3 regions of the Mesorhizobium sp. INR15 genome follow, and region 1 is predicted to be linked to each of the others. Evidence: predicted binding sites of a transcription regulator. Region 1 holds the regulator's gene; each other region holds the start of a gene.

Region 1 (6,783 bases):
GACCGGGATGCCGGCCTGACGCGCCGCGGCCGAGACAGCCGCGATGGCCGGCTGGATGAGGTTGGAGGTCGGCCCATAGATCACGTCGGCCTTGCCTGCCAGCGAGGCAATGCGCTGCTGGATATCATTGACGTTGTCGATGCCGACCTCGACCACTTCGAACCCGGCTGCCGGAGCTGCTTCCTTGATCTTTTCCAGGAGCGCGACGTCGTTCGCCTCGCCCGGATTGTAAGGCACGCCGAAACGCTTGGCGTTCGGCAGCAGTTTCTTGGTGAAAGCCATCACAGCCGCGACATCCTGAAGGTCGCTCGCGCCGGTCATGCCTTCGTCTCCGGCGTCCCACGACGGAACTAGCTTGGCGGCGACCGGATCGGTCACGGCCGCGAACACGATTGGAATTCCCGAGCCGGCCAATGCCTTCTTGGCGATCTGCGAGACCGGTGTGGTGACGGTGTACATCAGCTTGGGCTGGTCGGCCTGGAGCTTGGCGATCATCTGCGGAACCAGCGACGCATCGAAATTGGTATGGCTTTCCGTGTAGACGACTTCCTTGCCTTCGTTGAACCCGTTCGCGGCAAGCGCCTTTTTGAAACCGGCGACGGCGGCGTTCAATTGCGGATGTTCGCCAAAATTGGCGATGCCGATGCGGATCTGATCAGCGGCCGAAGCGCCGATATTCGCCATCAGGACGCCGGCCAGGGCCAATCCCGGCAGCCAAGCGGATTTCAACTTCATCATCATTTCCTCCCAGATTTGATTGGTGCCGCTTACGGTGCGGCAACTGTGGCAATCATGATCAGTCCATCCTTGCCTGTCAAACATTATATATAATTCTTGCCACACCCTCACATGATATATAATTCTTCCCAGGTCAGCTGACGGACGAAAGCGCATGCAGGATCAGAAGAGATCGACAAAGACCGAGGCGGCTTATCAGCTGCTGCGGCGCGATATCCTCACCACCCGCCTCATGCCGGGCGCGCCCCTCAAACTGAGCGCATTGCGCGGCACCTACGGCGTTGGCTGGACACCTCTGCGCGAGGCATTGTCGCGGCTGGAGGCCGAGCGCCTGGTCACCGCGATCAGCAATCGCGGCTTTGCCGTCGCCCCCGTATCGCGAGCCGAACTCGAGGATCTGGCGCACGCGAGGATGGTTGTCGAGATACCCCTGTTCCTGGAATCGATCGAGAAAGGCGGTAAAGCATGGGAAGATGCCGTCGTCACCGCCCACTACCGGCTCTCCCGCTGCAAGACCGCGGTTGACGATCCTTCGGATGAGGCCGTCGACAAATGGGACGAGAGCCACGAGGCCTTCCACGCGGCACTGCTGAGTGCGTCGACCTCCAACTGGCTGCTGCGATTCCGCTCCACAATCGCCGACCAGTTGCGCCGGCATCATCGCTTTCTTGGCCTTGCGCCGACACTGCGCGCCGCGGCAGGGCTCAAGGATGGCTATGAAGAGGCCATGGATGCGTTGCGCGAGGCGATAGCGATCGAGCACCACACCGCGATCATGGAAGCGGCGCTGGACCGTGATGTCGAGCGGGCAAAGGCGTTGATGGTGGCCCACATCGGCTACACGCTGCATGTCTATGTCCACAGCGAAGACAACAACGCGAGCAAGTACACCGCGCGTGCCGGCAGCTTGAAGACGGTCGGCAAATGAGCTCAACGCTCCCGCGCCGCCCGACACTCGAGGAGATTGGCGCGGCTCGCGACCGGCTGGCCGCGTCGTTGCCACGGACACCGCTGCTGCGTGTCGATCTTGGCGGGACCGACCAACGGATATTCCTAAAGCTTGAGACCCTGTCGCCCATAGGCGCCTTCAAGATCAGGCCGGCGCTGAATGCTCTGCTTTCCCGCGACGCCGATGCGCTACGGCATGGCGTCGCCACGATCAGTTCGGGCAACATGGCCTATGGAATGGCCTGGGCCGCAAGGGCGCTTGGCGTTCCAATGGCCGCCTACATGTATGCGGACGCGCCCCAGACCAAGATCGATGGAGTCCGCCGCCTTGGTGGCGAGGTGCGTTTCATTTCGCACGAGACCTGGTGGCGATACATCACCGGGATTGAGCGTCCGGATATCGCTGAACTCCTCATAAATCCCGTCACCGATCAGGCGGTACTGGCGGGAAATGGCACCATCGGCCTGGAGATCGTCGAAGACCTGCCGGAAGTCGATTGCGTGCTGACGCCCTACGGCGGCGGCAGCATGACAACCGGGGTCGCCAGCGCGGTCAAGGCATTGCGGCGCGACGCGAAAGTCTTCGCGGTCGAAGACGAAAACGCGGCGCCGGTCACCGCCGCCCTGGCGGCCGGGCGCATTGTCGATATCAAGACGCAGCCCTCCTTCATCAAGAGCATCGGTGGGCCGTCGCTGGTGCCTGAACTATGGCCTTTGGCAAACCAGCTTATCGACGGCGCTATTACCGTCAGCCTTCAGCAGGTGACGGAAGCAATGCGGCTGCTGTTTTCGAAAGCGAAGCTCGTGGCCGAAGGTGCCGGGGCGGCGTCACTGGCCGCCGCTCTTTGCAGCGAGCAGGCAACTGGCAACATCGTCTGTGTCATCTCCGGTGGCAACATCGATGCTGGCGCCTATGCGCAGGTCTTGGCCGGGGAAGTCCCACCGGCGTGATGTTGGCGCCGACCCACCCGTGGTTGGCATTTTGGCTTCGTTTCGTTCACGGCAAATGGCAAGTCAGCAAAGGTCGACATATCCGTCTTGGGCACCTGTCCATGACTGGTGCCAGGATTCGCCATGGGATGGGCCACACGCCGTTAACCATAACAATTTCAACGCTGGAAAGCATGCGCCAGCGGCGTGAAATGAGCCGTGGCGAAGCGGCACGGTGCCGACAATAATTTCAGCCGTCTTAACAAATTCATTAAACTTTAAACAGTTGCGGAACACAACTGGAACAGATAGTGTTTGTTCTGGGTTTGTTTTTCCGATTCTGGTTTCAGAACTCCTGGGGGCTGCCATGCTGACGCGCAAGCAACATGAATTGCTGATGTTCATTCATGAACGCCTGAAGGAAAGCGGCATTCCCCCATCCTTCGACGAGATGAAGGAGGCGCTCGATCTTGCCTCCAAGTCCGGCATTCACCGGCTGATCACGGCGCTGGAAGAACGCGGCTTCATTCGCCGGCTGCCCAATCGTGCCCGTGCTCTCGAAGTGCTGCGGCTGCCCGACTCGATCGCACCCGGCCTCAACGCGGCGCGCAAGTTTTCGCCCAGCGTCATTCAGGGCGGCGGTGGTCAGGGCAGCCTCGGCCGGCAGATCAAACCAGCTCCTTCGCGCATGCCTTCGGCCGGCAATGACGATGACGCGGTCTCAGCCGTATCCATCCCGGTGATGGGCCGTATCGCCGCCGGTGTGCCGATTGATGCCATCCAGCACCAGACGCATTCGATCTCGGTGCCGCCGGACATGATCATGGGCGGCGAGCACTATGCGCTGGAGGTCAAGGGCGACTCGATGATCGAGGCCGGTATTTTCGACGGCGACACAGTCATCATCCGCAACGCCGACACCGCAAGCCCGGGCGAGATCATCGTGGCACTGGTGGACGAAGAAGAGGCAACGCTAAAGCGGTTCCGCCGCAAGGGCGCTTCGATTGCGCTTGAAGCCGCCAATCCTGCCTATGAGACCCGCATCTTCGGGCCAGACCGGGTCAAGGTGCAAGGCAAGCTCGTGGGGTTGATCCGGCGTTATTGAGCCTGAGGCGCTGCCTGTTTCTCCGGCTTGACGTAGGGCGGCAAGCCTCGCGCTTCCCGTGAGAATTTTCGCTGTTCGTGCCAGGGCCGGTATGGTCTGTCGACGGCGAAGCTGATCCGTGCCGGCGCGGTCGCGGATAGCCTATCGAAGAAGATCGCGGCACTGCCTTTGCGGGCCAGCTGTCTTTTGGTCAGAACGAGTACCAGCGGATTGTGACACGGATCGTAGGCCGTGGCGTCGTTGATGATGATCAGGTCGGCAAACGCACAGGCTCTCCAGGCATCCTTGCGGTCCTCGACATGCGCGATGATCGCGCCGGACGGATGCCGGGCAACGCACACACCGGCCATGCAGTAGAACGGCGCTCCTGACGGCAGATCAGCAGGGTCGATATCGAACTGCGCGTCTTCCTTGCTGAACACCTCCGGCAGGACGATGGTTTCGGATCGCAGCGCGCGTTTCCAGTTGTCGACGGTGAACTCGTTCGGGCGCGGCCGGTTGACGGCGAGTTCGCCGCCGCCGATCGGCAGTGCGACCAGCCGTGCATCCTCGGAGACCAGCACGTCGGGCGTTTCGGCGCCGGAGACCGTCAACAGGCTGGCTAGCGCGAACGGAACGGCTGCTAGCCGCAGCCGGGTCGTCGCCATTGTCGCGATGATCAGGGCAATCGTTGCCAGCAGGACCGACCGCTGCGAAATCAGACCGACGGCATCGACCGGCGAGCGCTCGGAGATCCAGCCGGATACGGCGATCATCGCGGTCAGCCCTTTGCCCATCAAATAGAGGGCGGGCCCATCGAGGCCGAATGGCATCAGCAGCGCGCTGGCGACGGCCAGGAACATCACGATGGACACGATCGGCATGATGGCCAGATTGGCGAACAGGCTGAGCGGCGACACGCGCTGAAAATGCCAGATCGCAAACAGCGCCGTGGCACTGCCGGCGATGATCGAGGTCATCGCCAGACCGCCCATCATCAGCAGGAACTTTCGCGTCAGAAAGCCGGGCAAGGAGCGCCGTGGCGGCGGCGTCCTGGTTTTTCCCGCGCGATAGTCCGACCAGCCGGCATAGGCACCAACCAGGGCCGCGGTTGCAGCAAACGACATCTGGAAGCTCGGACCAACCACCTCGTGCGGCGATATCGCGATGACGGCGATGGCCGAGATCGCCAGATTGCGCATGGTCAGCGCTGCTCGGTCAAACAGGACCGCAATCAACATCACCGCCAGCATGATGAAGCTGCGTTCGGCTGCCACCACCACGCCGGAGACCACAAGATAGGCGGCGATAGAGAAAAGTGCCGCCGCCGCGGCGTATTTCTTGACCGGGCGCCGCGAGGAGAAATCCGGGAACAAGGCGAAAGCGCCGCGCAGCATCGCCATGATGGTGCCGGCGACCAGCGCCATATGCAGCCCTGAGATCGAGATGATGTGATAGATGCCGGTGCGCCGCATCGACTCATTGATCTCTTCAGGAATGCCGGCGCGCACGCCGACGATCAATGCGGCGGCAATTTCACCTTCGGCGCCACCAACAATGCCGCGAATGTGATCGGCGATAGTCTCGCGGGCATTCTCGATCGCCGCGGAAAGCCTGGCGCTGAACGGCATGCCTTGAGACGGAACAACCTGCGGATTGCCGAGGAAAAAGCCGCTGCCGCCAATGCCGGAAAAATAGCTGTCGAAGGAGAAGTCATAGCTCTCCGGCCGCACCGGGCCGGTTGCCGGCAGCAATTTGGCATAGCCGGTGACCTGGGAGCCGGCGACCGTCTCAGCGGGTATTTTCCGCGCCGACAGGCGAACCCGTTCCGGCATGTAGCGCAGCTTCGGCCGCGCGGTCGAAATCACGTCGAGGGTCAGTCGAATACGGCCGTTTGCCATGCGGTCGATCGAGACGACGCGGCCGGTCAGTTGCGTCGATATTTCCGAGCCGAGCATCTGAGTGCCCGCCCGCCATGTCTCGACCTTGGCGGCAAGCATGCCGAGCGCGCACAACAGCGCCGCCACGAAACACAGATTGGTTCTGTGCCAGGAACGCGACGCGAGCGCGCAGACCGCCATCAAGACGACGGCGGCGATAGGCTTTGGAAAATCCGGTTCCGCCGCCAGCGAGAAATAGCCGATGGCTCCGCATGCCAGAAACACCGGCACGAGCAGGAAGGCGATGCCCCGGTCAAGCTCCAGCCCAGCGGCCAGGGCGATACCGTTGCCGACGCGAGGCAAGGAGAACCGGCGCAAAGGCGAACGCAGGCGCGTGACCGCACCGGCCTCGCGGACCGGACCTTGCGTCGGGACATCGGCGGTTGGATGGTCAGGGCGGTTTTCAGGCAGCGGAACGGCAACTGCCAAGGTGGCCGAAGGCATGGCAAACAATGATCGTTCGCTGACACCGATGACGGTATCCTCGCCCTCCTCCCCACCCCGGCTTCGTCCGGCCATCGGGTCTGCCCCTTGCGCCCTTGACCTCCTATGCTACATGAACGCGCAACGCGCGAAAGTCCGCCCCCCATACCCCGCTTCAGACGCTTCCCGAGAGTTCCATGTCCGACAAGGTCGTTACCCGTTTTGCTCCCTCGCCCACCGGCTACCTGCATATCGGTGGCGCGCGCACGGCGCTGTTCAACTGGCTCTATGCCAAGCATACGCAAGGCACGATGCTGCTGCGTATCGAGGACACGGACCGTGAGCGATCCAGTGACGCGGCGACGGCCGCCATCCTCGACGGACTGACCTGGCTTGGCCTGTCATGGGAAGGTGACGCGGTATCGCAGTTCGAGCGCGCGCCGCGCCATCGCGAAGTGGCCGAGGAGCTCGTGCGCCTGGGCAAGGCCTACTACAGCTACGAAACACCTGCCGAGCTCGACGCGATGCGCGAGGCAGCGCGGGCCAAGGGCCTGCCGCCGCGCTACAACGGCCACTGGCGTGATCGTGACGCGTCCGAGGCGCCTCCTGGCGTCAAGGGCGCGATCCGCATCAAGGCGCCGTCAGAGGGCGAGACTGTGGTGCGGGACCGCGTGCAGGGTGACGTCCGCTTTCCCAACAAGGATCTCGACGATTTCATCA
Region 2 (6,783 bases), 1.6 Mb from region 1:
TGCAAGGGCGGCCAAGTCATGCAGGCGAAGCTGATCGTTGGGCCTGCGCCTGAGCGTCAGCGCCATGTAGGCCCGATCGCCGAACGCTTCGCGCAGATGCCGCAGGCTGAGCGCCAGGTCGTCATCGGCCATGTCAGGCAGCAGCATGGCGATCAGACCCTCGCCATAGGCGACGACATCGCTCCATTCGAGCTGGCATTTGCCTTTTCCGGCCCGTCCCTTGCCAAGCGAGAGCAGCCGGCATAGCCGGGAATAGGCTGCCCGGTCTGTCGGATAGACAAGCAGCGATCTGCCGTCGTTGAGGTCGAGACGGCAACCGACGATCAGGCGCACGCCGGTCGTCCTGGCGGCCTCATGGGCGCGCACGATACCGGCGAGACCGTTGCGATCGGCGATGGCGAGCGCCTCGATGCCGAGAAGGGCGGCTTGCGAAAACAGTTCCTCGGCCGAGGATGCCCCGCGCAGGAAGCTGAAATGCGAGGTGACCTGCAGTTCGGCGTAGCGGGCCGCGCTCATCCGAACACCCCATGCAGGAACCAGCGGTGCGATCCGGTCGCTTGATCCTCGCCGTCGCCGGCGCGATAGAGCCAGTAGCGCTCGCCGGCGTCGTCCTCGACGCGGAAATAATCGCGCACCGCCGCGAGTTCGGCGTCACGCTTCCACCATTCGCCAAAGACCCGCTCTGGCCCGTCCGCGCGCTTGACGCGCCGGCGCACGCCGCGCCAGGTGAAAGAGACCGGCGGATGGTCGGGCAAAAGCGCCACGGTTTCGACCGGATCCGGCTGCGGCAGCAGGCGCGATGGCCGCGGCCAGTGTCCGGGCCAGGTTACGCCCGTATCGGCGGCCATCGCTGCGATCCGGCCGACGGAACGCTCCGGCACATCACTGGCGACGGGCGCCAAGCGGTAGACGGCGCGCTCGCCGACACGGTTTATCAGTGTATCGATGAGGTCGGATACATCGGGAACGCTGTCGTCGACGAGCGCGCTCGCCATCTGCCTGCGCTCCACGGGTTGGGCCGATGTCGCTGCCAGCGTCATCATTTCGATGCCGAAGCCGGGTGCAATGGTCTCGATCTTGTCGCAGAGCAACCTTGTCAGCCGTTTGACGTCGCGGACGGGCGTCGCCATGCCGACCCGGACCGCCTGGGCCTGGCTGTCGACGCGCTGACAGATGAGGTCGAGGCGTCGGGCCCCGAGGCCGCGCTTTTCCAACCGTTCGCAGAGTTGAGCGACGAGTATGCCGATATAGAGGGCCAGTGTCTCGGCAGCGCCGATCGGCTCGGCGAAGGCGCGGCGGACTTCGACAATGTCAGGCGGCCGAACCTGTTCGATCGGCTCGGCGGTGTCGCCAAGGGCCTGATCGATGCGGCGGCCGATCTCCGGGCCGAACCGCAGGACAAGTGGCGCGCGCGGCTGCTTCAAGAGATCGCCTATGCGCTGGAAGCCGAGCCTTCTCAGCTCGGCTGCTGTCGAGGGCGCGATCCGCAGCGCCTCGAGCGGGAGCGGTTCGAGGATGGATCGACCGTGACCGGGCGGTGCAATGAGGATGGGCTGGCCACTGTGCCGGGCCAGAGCGTGCGCCGTGCCCCGGCTATCGGCTACCGCTGCGCGCGCGGCGATCCCCGACATTGCCAGGCGGCCGATCATGCCCTCCAGCATGGCGGCTTCGCCACCATGGAGATGGTCGGCGCCTGTCGAGTCGATGACGATCCCGCACGCAGGATCTGGCGCGACGATCGGCGCGAATCGAAGCATCCAGACGGCGAGCCGCTCGAGCGCCTCGGCGTCCGCGGCAGGATCGGCGTCCTGGACCACCAATCCCGGCACCAGCACCTGCGCCTTCGTCACCGGCATGCCTGGACGCAGGCCTGCGGCGAATGCCGCGGCATCCGCCGCGAGCACCACACGCCTGTTTTTATCGCGGCCGATCAGGACAAGCGGCGCCTCAGGCGGAGGCGCCGCGTCGCCGGCCTTGCGCCGCGCCCGATCTGTCGACCAGGTCGACAGGAACAGCGAGACGACCCTTGTCATCACACGCCTCCAGTTCGAAATCCGCACTTTCACCCGCGCGGGCGCGGATCAATTCGACCAGCCATCGGTGACGGCCAACGCCAGGAACGGGCAGCGGCGCCGAGGGCAGGACGGAGACGCGCCAGCGTGTCATCGCGGCCGTGGGCTGGCCGAAATCGGCTGCCTCCGTCTGCCGCCGCCATCTTCGCAGCACGATACCGATCGTGTGGGCGCTCTCGGCGGCGAGTTGCAGGCGCCGCGAAGAGGTCATGCTCAGGCGTGCGACTTCACCGACGACGGCGCCAAGTCCACCGTGCCGGATGCCTTCTTCCATGCAGGCCAGAATTGTCTTGTCGTCGCCGGCCTCGACATAGATGACGCGGTCCGATGGCAGACCTGCCTGCGCCAGCGCCGGCGCGAACAGGTCAGGCCGGGTGATGCACCACAAGATCTTGCCTCGTGTGCGCGCCGCAACGCCGCCCGCAAAAAGTGCTGCGGCCGCGCCATCGATGGCGCCGTTTCCGCCGCCGGCGATTTCATGCAGGGCGCCAAGCGCCAGTCCTCCACCGGGAAGTCGTGAATCCAACGCGGCGATGCCGAAAGGCAGCACCGATCTGGCGCGGCGATTGCGCCCCTCGATCTTCTCGATCCGCGCACGCAATGAGTCTATGGCGGGCTCCGGCCGCAAGATGGTGGTTGACCTCCATGAAAGCGCATATAAGCATGTTCTTTATTTGTTCTGCTTTTTGTGCGGAAGAGTCAAGGGATGAGTCCGCTGCGGCGCCCGCCTTCCTTCCGTGGTTGTGGAATCATCATCCGGGCTTCGGCGAAACGGATGCCTCGCAGCTCAGAACGGCCGTTCAAGGCTGACTTTGCTAGTGTAAGAATGGTTGCGACCCGTGAGACATGAGCCCGTTTTCATCCAACATCGCATTATCGCAAATTGTGGACGCCGCGCCGATTACGTGAGGTGACCGGACCCACGAAGCTTCGACAACAGGATCAGTGCCGTCGCATGGTACTGATTTCTCACATGATCCCTCAATGGAGCCGCCTCCCATGCAGCCAGGTCTGCCACCAGGAGTGTCGAATCACCGTTTACTGATGTGCATTTAAGTTGGCCGCCTTTCTCAAGCACGACTATAGCAGCGTCGGCATCGCCGTACCCTATCGCTGCCATTCTGCGAATCTGCGCGTCACCGTCCACACGAACATCGAACAAGACATGGCCCGAGGTTTTGTCTGCGGCATCGGCGATACGCTCACCAAACGGCCGATGCATTCCGTCACCATCGGCAAGCGACTGCTCGAACAACACCAATTCAATATGACCTGCCGCCATCTGGAGACAGTGAGCGGTCTGTTGCGATTGGCAATAGCCGCTGGTAATCATTCACACTTTTCGACGCGTCGACATGGCTGCGCAGGATCGGGCGGCGACGCGTCGGATGCGCTATCGGCATTTCATAATACCGGTTGCTGACCTCACCTTGCTTTCTCCGGCGCTTCTATCGTTCTAGGCATTGCCTAGCGGCAATGTGTTCATCGTTGAAGCAGTCGGGCTCTTTCCAGCCCCCACGCCTTGTCTGGCAGCTTTGCGTGCACATTCGGTCGTTAAGGCTGCTTTTCCATTGCTCGAAAGCATACGCCGCTGACAGCCAAGTTTGGTAGTAAGATTTGGGAGCGGACGACTTATTGCAGGAGACCGCTGACCCGGCGTCAAAATCGGGCGAGAGAAGCGACTTGGCGATGGAGGTTTTTCGCGACCGACGTAGGAAGAGCTAGCCACTGCGGTAAGCGAGCACGCATTCGGATCATCTATTAACGAACGCCTTCGATGAGCCTTGCCAGGCAGCAGCCGGCGCGAGATTGATAGTCGCCCAGATCACGAACGCTATTCATGTGGTTCCGGGCCTCAAGGATGAATTCGTTCACCGCAAGCCCTTGTGTCGTTAAGAGCTTGGCAAACCGCGATGCCTGGAGGTGAAATGGTTGTGTTTCCGCTTCACCTACCAAAATCATCACGTCGGTCTGCGGCGGATGATCGCGTTTCATGGGCGAAAATGCCTCGACCTCCTCGTCGGTGATACCGATTAGTGGCTTCAGGAATGAATCCTGTAATGGCCTGAGGTCATAGAGCCCGCCGAGCAGCAAGGTCGACCGAACGGCCCCCGGCGAATCCCTGTCGAATAGAAATGTGGCAAGATGGGCGCCCGCTGAGTGACCGCTGACGGTTAGCCTATTAGGATCACCGCCATGGGCGGCGATGTTGTTTAACACCCACTGCTTGGCCCGCCGGACCTGGTCGACGATCGTCGCCATCCTGACCTCCGGCATAAGCGCGTATTCTATAACGACCGCGATCGCTCCTGCTTTGGTAACTGTATCGGCGATATAGGAGTAGTCGCTCTTGGAAAACATGCGCCAATAGCCGCCATGAATGAAGATGTGGACCGGCAGATTCCCGATGCGGTCGCGCGGAAAGAGCAGGTCGAGCCGCTCGGCATTGTGGGGACCATAGGCGATGTCAGCCAGCATAGGCAGCCTGACGCGCGTCGCGACACTGCGGTCCTTGATGTCGGCAACGATGTCGTCAAATTCAGGAACATGGTCCCGGGTGCGGAAGGGGTCTGTCGGCATGGGAGCGGGCTCAGAAAGTGACGGCAATGTATTTCGCTTCCATGAACTCAGCGATGCCGTGGTGTTGGCCGCCTTCGCGGCCGAGACCGCTCTGCTTGACGCCTCCGAATGGCGCTGCCGGATCCGACATCAGCCCGCGGTTGAGGCCTATCATACCGGCCTCGATACCCGACGCCACACGCATGCCGCGCCCCACGTCGCGCGTATAGATATATGCAGCCAAGCCGTATTCGGTGTCATTCGCGTAGGTGATAGCCTCGGCCTCAGTTTCGAATCGCGTGATCGGAGCTACCGGTCCGAAAATCTCCTCATGAGCCATATCGGCGTCGCGCGGCACTTCAGACAGCACGGTCGGCGGATAGAAGAAGCCATCTTCTTCCGAAATCGACCCACCGCACAGCACCCTTGCCCCCCGCTCGACCGCGTCCTTGACCAGCCGATCGATCTTTTCGACAGCCTTCCTCGTGATCATCGGCCCGCATTCGGTTTCGGCATTAGTGCCTGCCCCCACGTTCAGCGCCGCCATGCGCTTGCGCAGGCCGTCGGCGAACGCGTCGTGGATGCCCGCTTGTACATAGAAGCGGTTGGCGGCCGTGCAAGCCTCACCGGCATTGCGCATCTTGGCGATCATAGCACCGTCCAGCGCGGCGTCGAGATCGGCATCATCAAAGACGACGAAGGGCGCGTTGCCGCCAAGCTCCATAGAACAGGAGATCACATGCTTCGCCGCCTCTCCGAGCAAGGTCCGGCCAACCCCGGTCGAGCCGGTGAAGGACAGTTTTCTCACCCGCGGATCGGCCAGCATCGCCGATGCCAGAGGACCGGGATTGGTCGTGGTGACCACGTTGACGACACCAGGCGGAACACCAGCTTCGCTGTAGAGCGCGGCCAGCGCATAGGCCGTCAGCGGCGTTTCGCTAGCCGGTTTGAGGATCACCGTGCAGCCCGCCGCCAGTGCGGGCGCGATCTTTCGCGTTGCCATGGCGGCCGGAAAATTCCATGGCGTGATCAGCACGCATATACCGATTGGCTCATAGTCGACCACGATTCGGTTGGTGCCGGACGGCGCGGTGCCGAACTCACCAGTGATGCGCACCGCTTCCTCCGCGTTCCAGCGGAAGAATTCGGCCGCATAGGCCACCTCGCCGCGCGCGTCGCGCAGCGCCTTGCCGTTCTCCAGCGAAATCAGCATGGCGAGCGTTTCCGACCGTTCGACCATGAGCTCGAAACAGCGCCTGAGAATTTCCGAGCGCTTGCGCGGTGCCGTCTCCCGCCATCCCTTGGCGGCCTTGGCGGCGGCCTCTACAGCGGCAGCGGCGTCTTCAAGCGTCGCGTCGGGAACCGCCGCGATCACCGCCCCGGAAGAGGGATCAACGACATCAATAAGCCGACCGTCGGAGGAGGAACGCCATCTTCCGTCAATGTAAAGTCCATGGGAAAAGCCGCGCACGTCGTAGCCGTCCTGGTCGATCTGCTGGGCGTCAAAGGGAAGGTTCATTGTCGTGTTCCGTCGGTTTACATGGCGCAGGCTTGGAGGTCGCCGTCATGCGCCGCCTGAACGAGGCGTCGCATCGCGACGAGATCAAACGGGCGCGGGTTGTTCTTGATCAACCGTTCGATGCCGAGCGCTTGCTCGGCGGTCCAGTCGAGCTTGTCGGCGGGAAGGCCGAGACTGGCCAACGTTGGCGTGATGCCGATCGCCGCGAACATCCGGCTGACTTCCTCGATAGTCGCGCCCGCCATCTCGTCAGTGTCCCGCCCTTTGGCCTCGAGGCCAAGTGCGTTACCGATCTCGGCCATCTCGGCGGCGGCGACGCGACGGTTGTAGGTCATGACGTAAGGCATCATCGTCGCCACGCCCAAACCGTGGGCCGTGTGTGTCAGGGCGCCGGCGGGATACTGTATAGCGTGTGCTGCCGCCGTGCCCGCGGTGCCAAACGCGCAGCCTGCCGCCAGCGCACCCATCATGACATCGGCGCGCGCATCGGCGTCGCCGCCGTTGGCGCAAGCCTTTTCAAGACTGCGTCCAAGCAGTTTGATGGCCAGCAACGCGAAATGGTCGGTCAGCGCGGTCTTGCCAATGAAGACATGATGTTGCGGCAGGTTGGGGTCTTCGCCTCTGCGCATGGCG
Region 3 (6,783 bases), 1.2 Mb from region 1:
AAGAAGCCGCTCATCGGGTCACTAAGATCGCTTTTGGTCACCATCTTAGCTAGCCAGGTTGCAAAGGCACTAATTTGCGCTCGGCGTTTGCCCCAGGAACCCAGCCCGCCACCTTCGATATACCTTGAACCAATCACAAGGTCAGCGGTCTTGGCTTCAAGGAAGGAAAGCATTTCCGGTATAATTTTCTCGTCATGTTGGAGATCGGCATCTATCACAACCATGAATGGAGCTGTCGTGCTGAGCATACCTTCGGTGACGGCAGTAGACAGTCCACGCCGTCCGATGCGATGAATGAGTCGAATTCTGGGGATAGTAGCAGCCAATTTTGCAACTTCAGTCCTCGTTCCATCGGATGAGTCGTCGTCGACAAATACAATCTCGTGATCTCTGTCCCTGAGAGCGATCCCGATAGCCGACGTGATCTTGGAAATATTCCCAAATTCATTGAATGTCGGAATAATTACTGAGACCGACGGAGTAAGATTCGCCTTCGCATTCTGACTGTCTCTGACATCGGTGTTCAAAATCACCCCCGGCAATGTGAGTCTGGTGTCGCAGCGATGGACATACCCCGACCCAATTGGTTGCGTTGATAAGAGTCATGTTGTCATCGACTCTTGTTTCGACCCTGTTTGTGGGATCTGCTTCCCACGACCGGTATTTGATGAACAGCACAATCTTCAAGTGATGGTGACAATAGGCATCAATTTGGCGTCGACGATTTCCGGAAACGCGCGACGTGGAGCCGCACAGGAATAGTTCTGACACGCCAAGACAAATTCAGCACCGCGCCCACCGATGGGATGCGTAGGCTGCGATACCGAAAAATAAACTCACCAATGCAAAAGGGGGTCCGCCTCCACTACCGTCAATTTTCCGGCGTCGATGAGTTTGGTAACGGCATCGGGAGAAAGATGGCCGGTGAGAACCTGTTGGTGAACATAGAAGGGATCGACGATGAAAGGTTTTCCCGAACGATAATTGGCGAGCGTAGAGGAACACGTCGCATCGCCGGGGGTGGTCTTAAGGCGGGCAACCGTCGTGGACATGGCGGCTTCGCGCGCGGTTATTTCAGCGTGGAAGCCGGGAGCCAACAGTAATTTCACCGGCTCCAAGCGCGCGGATGCCACCAGGCGGAGACAAATGGCGAGCAGAAGGATAAATTGCAGCGTCTGCGGTGACCAGCGCCGGGCGAGCGGCAAAACCGGCGCGTGCGCAAAAGCAAGGCCGGTGGCAATGCATACACCAAAGACCAGTTCGAATTGCGCATTGTAGGCCACGCCATCGCCGGTTTTTTGGACAAAGAACATCACGAGGCCAAGCGTGTTCAAGAGATTGCAGAACCGGAGATTGGGATCGGCCCTACGCGTAATGCCAACGTAGACCCAGGCGGCCAATCCAACGGCAATCCATTGTAGATGTCCCACGGCGCCGAGGGCGTGTTTTAATACATAGGCGCGCGGCGACATCAAGTTGTTGAAAAAATCGGAGCCGAAGGCGAGGTAACAAAGGGCAAATCCCAAGGCGATAGCAAACGCCGCCAAGAGCCCCGATTTCACCATCTGCCGTGGCCGGTTGATGCCCAGCCAGATCATCGCCGTCAGCGGCATCACAACGATGTTGTGTTTGATGAACCCCGCGCCCACCATTAGCAGGATGGGTAGGACATAGCCGCGATCCTGCGATTTGGCCTGCAGGAAAGCAACAAAGCCAACTGTCATGACAGCTTGCGCCAGCAAGTGAGGGTCATCCATCCCCACATACCCGGTAAAAAAGCGGCACATGGTGGCGCCAAAAAACAATGCGCCGATGGTTGCGGAGGTCGCGTCGCCACCCAGTAGGCGAACCGCGCGATGAACGCCCCAGGCAATCACCAGAACGGCTGCGAGCGACAACAACCGCCCAGCTAGAACAGGGTCACCGATCAATCGTCCCAGACCGCCGACGATATAAAAGGAAAGCGGCGGATAATTATTGGCGATCAGTTGACGGGCAGAGGGATAAAGCGGCATCCGCCCCATCGCCGCGTCGGCAAAATAGGCATTCCATCCTTCGTTGATGTCGATCTCGATGTTTAAAAACGCCCTATAGACCGGCCACAAGGCCGCCATGGCGGTTAGCAGGGCGAGGCAGCCGATCATGATGGACACGCGGCGGAGCAAGTAATTCCCGCCAGCCAGGTTCATATTTGAATTCATTCGGTACCAGGGTCTGAATCGGATTTTGCGGATGGAGTGGGTCAACTTGCCTTCGCGCTTTGGCGGACAGGCCCGCCTGCGTTAAAACTACAGGGCACAAGGGGAAGCGAATCTCCCGATCATTCTGTAACTTCAAAAATCGTTCCCCTGCAATGCAATTACTTGGTAACGCCTCTATTTCTTTCCAAGGCGAACTGCCTGGCGAGAAATAGATCGCGGGAACGAAGCCTCATCATCGAATATCGTCGAAGATCATCATGGTTAGCCGCCCAGCCACCGCGGCGGTGACTAAGCCGGTTAAGCGCCCGTCGGCGGGTTAGCCGGTGTGGAGGTGGCCGACGCGGGATTGACTGAAAGCTCAGCGCCACCATGGCGGAGATTGGGTTCACCGTCGCATCTAAAATTGGCGAATTCCAACTTCAATCAAAAATCGCATGGCCGCATATATTCCGGTTATGATAACCGGCAAAATCCGCGGCAAATAGCCCTAGAAAAATCAATGTTTTCAAAAGAAAAATGGCCGGGACGAACCCGGCCATTTTTTTGCGCTATGAAGCCGCCTTGGCGGCGTCAACGATTACTGCGCGATCGGCGCGTATTTGCCGTCATGCCACTGGTTGATGTCGTAGCTGGCGTTCTTGAGATCGCCCTTCTCGTCGAAAGTGACGTCGCCAACCACAGTGCTGATCGGCGTGCCGTTCTTCAATGCTTCAGCGACCTTCGCAGGGTCGTCGCTGCCGGCGCGCTTGATGCCTTCTGCGAAAGCCTGGATCGTGGCGTAGGAGAACAGCGTGAAGCCTTCCGGCACGAAGCCGCCGGCCTTGATCTTCTCCACGGCCGCCTTGGCCTCAGGCTTTGCCTGCGGATCCGACGGGAAGACGAACATGGTGCCTTCGCCAGCCGGGCCGGCAACCTGCCAGAATTCCGGCGAAGCGATCGAATCCGGCATGATCAGCTGGAACTTGACATTCTGTTCCGCCGACTGGCGCAGGATCAGGCCGGCCTCGGGGTGATAGCCGCCGAAATAGACGACATCGGCCTTCAGTTCCTTGAGCTTTGTGACGAGAGCCGAATAGTCCTTCTCGCCGGCGTTGATGCCTTCATAGTCGACTTCCTTGAGACCACCGGCGTTCATCGTTGCCCTTACGGCATCGGCCACGCCCTGGCCGTAGGCGCTCTTGTCGTGCAGAACGACGACGTTCTTGCCGGCGTATTTCTTGGCGATCCACGGACCGATGAAAGCGCCCTGCGCATCATCACGCGTATAAAGGCGCATGATCGTCGGCCAGCCGGACTTGGCCGCGGCGTCGGTCAGCACCGGGTTCGACGAAGCCGGGCTCATCATCAAGGCGCCAGCTTCAGCATAGACGGCGGAAGCCGGGATGCTCGAACCCGAGCAGGCGTGGCCATCGATGAACTTGACGCCGTTGGCAACGATACGGTTGGCAACGGAGACCGCCTGCTTCGGATCGCACTGGTCGTCTTCGACATCGAGCTTGATCTGGCGGCCGTTGACACCGCCCGCCGCGTTGATCGCGTCGGCGGCGGCCTGCGCACCTTGCTTGAACTGATCACCGATCGTGGCGAGCTGTCCGGTCATCGGGCCGACCACCGAAAAGGTGATGTCGTCGGCAAATGCGACAGGCGTGCTCATCATCAGGCCGAATATGGCCGCGTTCAAAATACTCAATTTTTTCATGACAGTAGAACTCCTCCACTCACGCGCGGCCGCCCCGGCCGCGCTTCTTCCAGAGAGGCGGGACAATTTCATCCTTCGTGGAGCCTGTCTAGGCGCATCGACGCCGCTCGATTGGGCCTGCGATGCGTTATCCATGCGAAAAGGCAAAAGCCGCGCCGGCCTTGTCCCGGCCGGTCGCGGCTTTTTGCCCGTCGGGTTGTTCCCGGCGCCCCCGCGCCCAAAACCCCGTTCTGCCTTCCCTTGCTTCCGGCGCGGCTTGGCCTTGGAGGGCTCGCCGCGTTCTTTTTCTTCTTCTCTTCGACCGTCTTGTCGCGGCCTGTTGTGTGCCAGCTCCTGCCGTCTTGCGCGGTCTTGAGCCGATAGCTTCCCTGTGTTCGGCAGAACAACTTTAGTGGATGGTCATCCATTCGCGGGCTTCACGAAGCGCCCTGGCGATCTCGACCTTCGACATGGCCGCCGACAGCTCGGAGCGCAGTTCCGCGGCGCGGGCCGAACCCTTGATCGCGGCAATGTTGAACCATTTGTGGGCGGCGACGACATCGGTCTCGCAATCGCGGCCGGTCGCATACATCATGCCCAGTTCAAAAAGAATGTCGGCCTGGGCAGTTGCCCCCATGACGCCGAAACCTGCTTCCTGCATTTCAAAACGTGCCATTTTAGTCCCCTGTTTTCCGGCCCTGTCAGGCTCCCGAGAGCTGCCTTGGTTCGTCCCTGCTGGCTGCTCTTCCGATGCTTTCGAGAATGCCGTGGAGGCTTGAATCTGTCGTTAAATGGCGTGCTTAATTTGAGGAAAACAAAGCTAAAACAAGAGGTAAACGTGCAAATTCGTTAAGGATACAAACTCAGCAATCGCGCTGGTTTGCATCAAATTCGACGAAAATTTTCGCGCCTGAAATCAAGACTCCGCTAACCACGGGAGACAAAGGCAATGCGGCGATCGTTTCATTTCGTTGCCCGCAAGGCGTGTTTTGAGCCCTTTAAAAACCGGAAGTCTTCCGCTGCGGCACCGCTTTTGTTTTGCGGGGAGCTGGACTAGCTTACGTTTGCGTAAGCGGCAGACCGGCGAGGCGGAGCATCCGGCCGGTATCCAAAGGGAGGAAGTACATGTTTCGAAAAATCAGCCTGGCCCTCGCGGCTACAATGATCATGGCCGGCGCGGCATGGGCCGACCCGATCGAGGGCAACTGGAAGACACAGGCCGGTTCAACCGCCGCCATCACCGGCGGCGGCAGCTCGTTTTCCATCACGCTCAAGTCAGGCAAATATTCCGGCAAGAACATTGGCTCGTTCAAGGCGGCCGGCGAAAACAAATATACCGGCACCATAACCGATCCGGACACCGACAAGACCTATTCGGGCAAGGCCTCGGTGTCCGGCACCTCGCTCAAGATGAGCGGCTGCGTGCTCGGCGGACTGATTTGCAAAAGCCAGACCTGGCACAAACTCTGATCATCCCCATCTCCCAGCCATGAAACGGGGCCCTAATAGGCCCCGTTTTCGTTTCATGGATGAGCTCGCGATCACCGGGTCACGTCGATGCCCATCAAGGGCACCCGGCTTGGCAGGCGACCTCTACGATTCCCCACCAGCCTCCCGAAGCTCAGGCCAGCGTGATCAAAAACGCCGTCAATCAATTTGAACCGCAGATGAACGACGCCATCAGAGCCGGTTCAGTCGCATCAGGGCATTCTCATACGTGTTGAAGGAGACACGACCCAATGCTTGCTCGCCGCTTCACCATCGTCTGCCTGCTGATGAGCCTGTTTGGAATGTTCTTCGCCATCCTCGTCGCCGAAGCGGGCCGTCCGGCCCGTGCCTGGGACGAAGCCAGTTCCAGGACGTGTCACCTCGCCTGCCTTGCCCATCTTCGCAACTGAACAAAGAAACAAGGCCTCGAAAGAAAAGCAAACCGTCATGAACCGCATCGCCGCCAACGCTCTCAAGACCCTTCGGCTTCTGCCGCGGGCGGCACTTATCCTGATGGTTCTTGCCGCTCCTGTTCTGGCAGTACCGATGATGCGTGCCGATGCCGGTTCGACGATCGAAGCGCCGGCGCTGAAGAAGACAGGCGTCGGGTTCGTGCTGCTGGTCAGCCTGCAGCGCGGCTGATTCCTGCTTTGTGAATGTCGTTGTCCAAAAATCGCTGCGCGCCTTCGGTTCAGGCGCGCGTGCATGCTTTTAGGAGACATGCACCTGAAAAGAAAAACGACGCTTTGGCCGCCTTCGATCACGACACCCCTCCCAACAGCAGTTCCAAGTCTCTATATTGAGCCATGGAAAAGCGAATCTACCCACAAGCTATTGAATCAGTCGTCATGCCCGAGCCTTTTGGCCGGCAAAGCTTCACCGACGCCGAAAAGGCCGTTGCGGCGCTGCAAGTTCTCTACGACCGCAACACGAAATTCCTGCGCGACTCGTTCGCGACGCTGGCCGCGGGCGGCGACAACAGCAGGCGCTACCGGGCCTTCTACCCGGAGATCGGCGTTACCACCAACTCGTTCACCCAGATCGACTCGCGGCAGGCCTATGGCCACATGCCGACGCCGGGGCATTTTTCCACCACCATCACCCAGCCAGGCTTGTTCCAAAGCTATCTTCTGGAGCAGTTGCGCCTGATCATGCGCAATCATGGCGTCGCGGTCACCGTTTCGGAATCGACCACGCCCATACCGTTGCATTTCGCCTTCCTAGAGGGCACGCATGTCGACGGCGCGGCTGCAGAGCGCATCAAGCGGCCGATCCGCGACCTTTTCGATGTGCCGGATCTCGACGGCACCGACGACCAGATCGCCAACGGCACGTTCGAGGTGGCCTTCGGCGAGCCAAGACCCCTGGCGCCGTTCACGGCGCAGCGCATCGACTATTCCCTGCACCGCCTGTCGC

The links. The regulator LexA, encoded in region 1, represses DNA repair genes until DNA is damaged. The targets are predictions, from matches to a motif close to TGTTCNNNNTGTGTTCNG.
Region 2: the regulator LexA is predicted to act here: its motif matches at 2,737-2,754, upstream of GA829_RS13325 (ImuA family protein).
Region 3: the regulator LexA is predicted to act here: its motif matches at 4,690-4,707, upstream of GA829_RS27050 (sel1 repeat family protein).

What each region holds. Positions count from the first base shown of each region.
Region 1 covers NZ_CP045496.1:4,287,631-4,294,413, reverse strand. The annotation lists gene GA829_RS20855 (ABC transporter substrate-binding protein) at 1-738, opposite strand, end outside; gene GA829_RS20850 (GntR family transcriptional regulator) at 893-1,666, shown strand; gene GA829_RS20845 (pyridoxal-phosphate dependent enzyme) at 1,663-2,637, shown strand; gene lexA (transcriptional repressor LexA) at 2,984-3,721, shown strand; gene GA829_RS20835 (ComEC/Rec2 family competence protein) at 3,715-6,159, opposite strand; gene gltX (glutamate--tRNA ligase) at 6,261-6,783, shown strand, end outside.
Region 2 covers NZ_CP045496.1:2,712,157-2,718,939, forward strand. The annotation lists gene GA829_RS13315 (error-prone DNA polymerase) at 1-516, opposite strand, end outside; gene GA829_RS13320 (DUF6504 family protein) at 513-2,033, opposite strand; gene GA829_RS13325 (ImuA family protein) at 1,948-2,700, opposite strand; gene GA829_RS13330 (hypothetical protein) at 2,974-3,354, opposite strand; gene GA829_RS13335 (alpha/beta hydrolase) at 3,834-4,652, opposite strand; gene GA829_RS13340 (NAD-dependent succinate-semialdehyde dehydrogenase) at 4,663-6,150, opposite strand; gene GA829_RS13345 (iron-containing alcohol dehydrogenase) at 6,168-6,783, opposite strand, start outside.
Region 3 covers NZ_CP045496.1:5,517,722-5,524,504, forward strand. The annotation lists gene GA829_RS27035 (glycosyltransferase) at 1-527, opposite strand, end outside; gene GA829_RS27040 (glycosyltransferase family 39 protein) at 837-2,189, opposite strand; gene GA829_RS27045 (branched-chain amino acid ABC transporter substrate-binding protein) at 2,779-3,900, opposite strand; gene GA829_RS27050 (sel1 repeat family protein) at 4,289-4,555, opposite strand; gene GA829_RS27055 (DUF2147 domain-containing protein) at 5,005-5,349, shown strand; gene GA829_RS27060 (hypothetical protein) at 5,619-5,777, shown strand; gene GA829_RS27065 (hypothetical protein) at 5,815-6,009, shown strand; gene GA829_RS27070 (AMP nucleosidase) at 6,216-6,783, shown strand, end outside.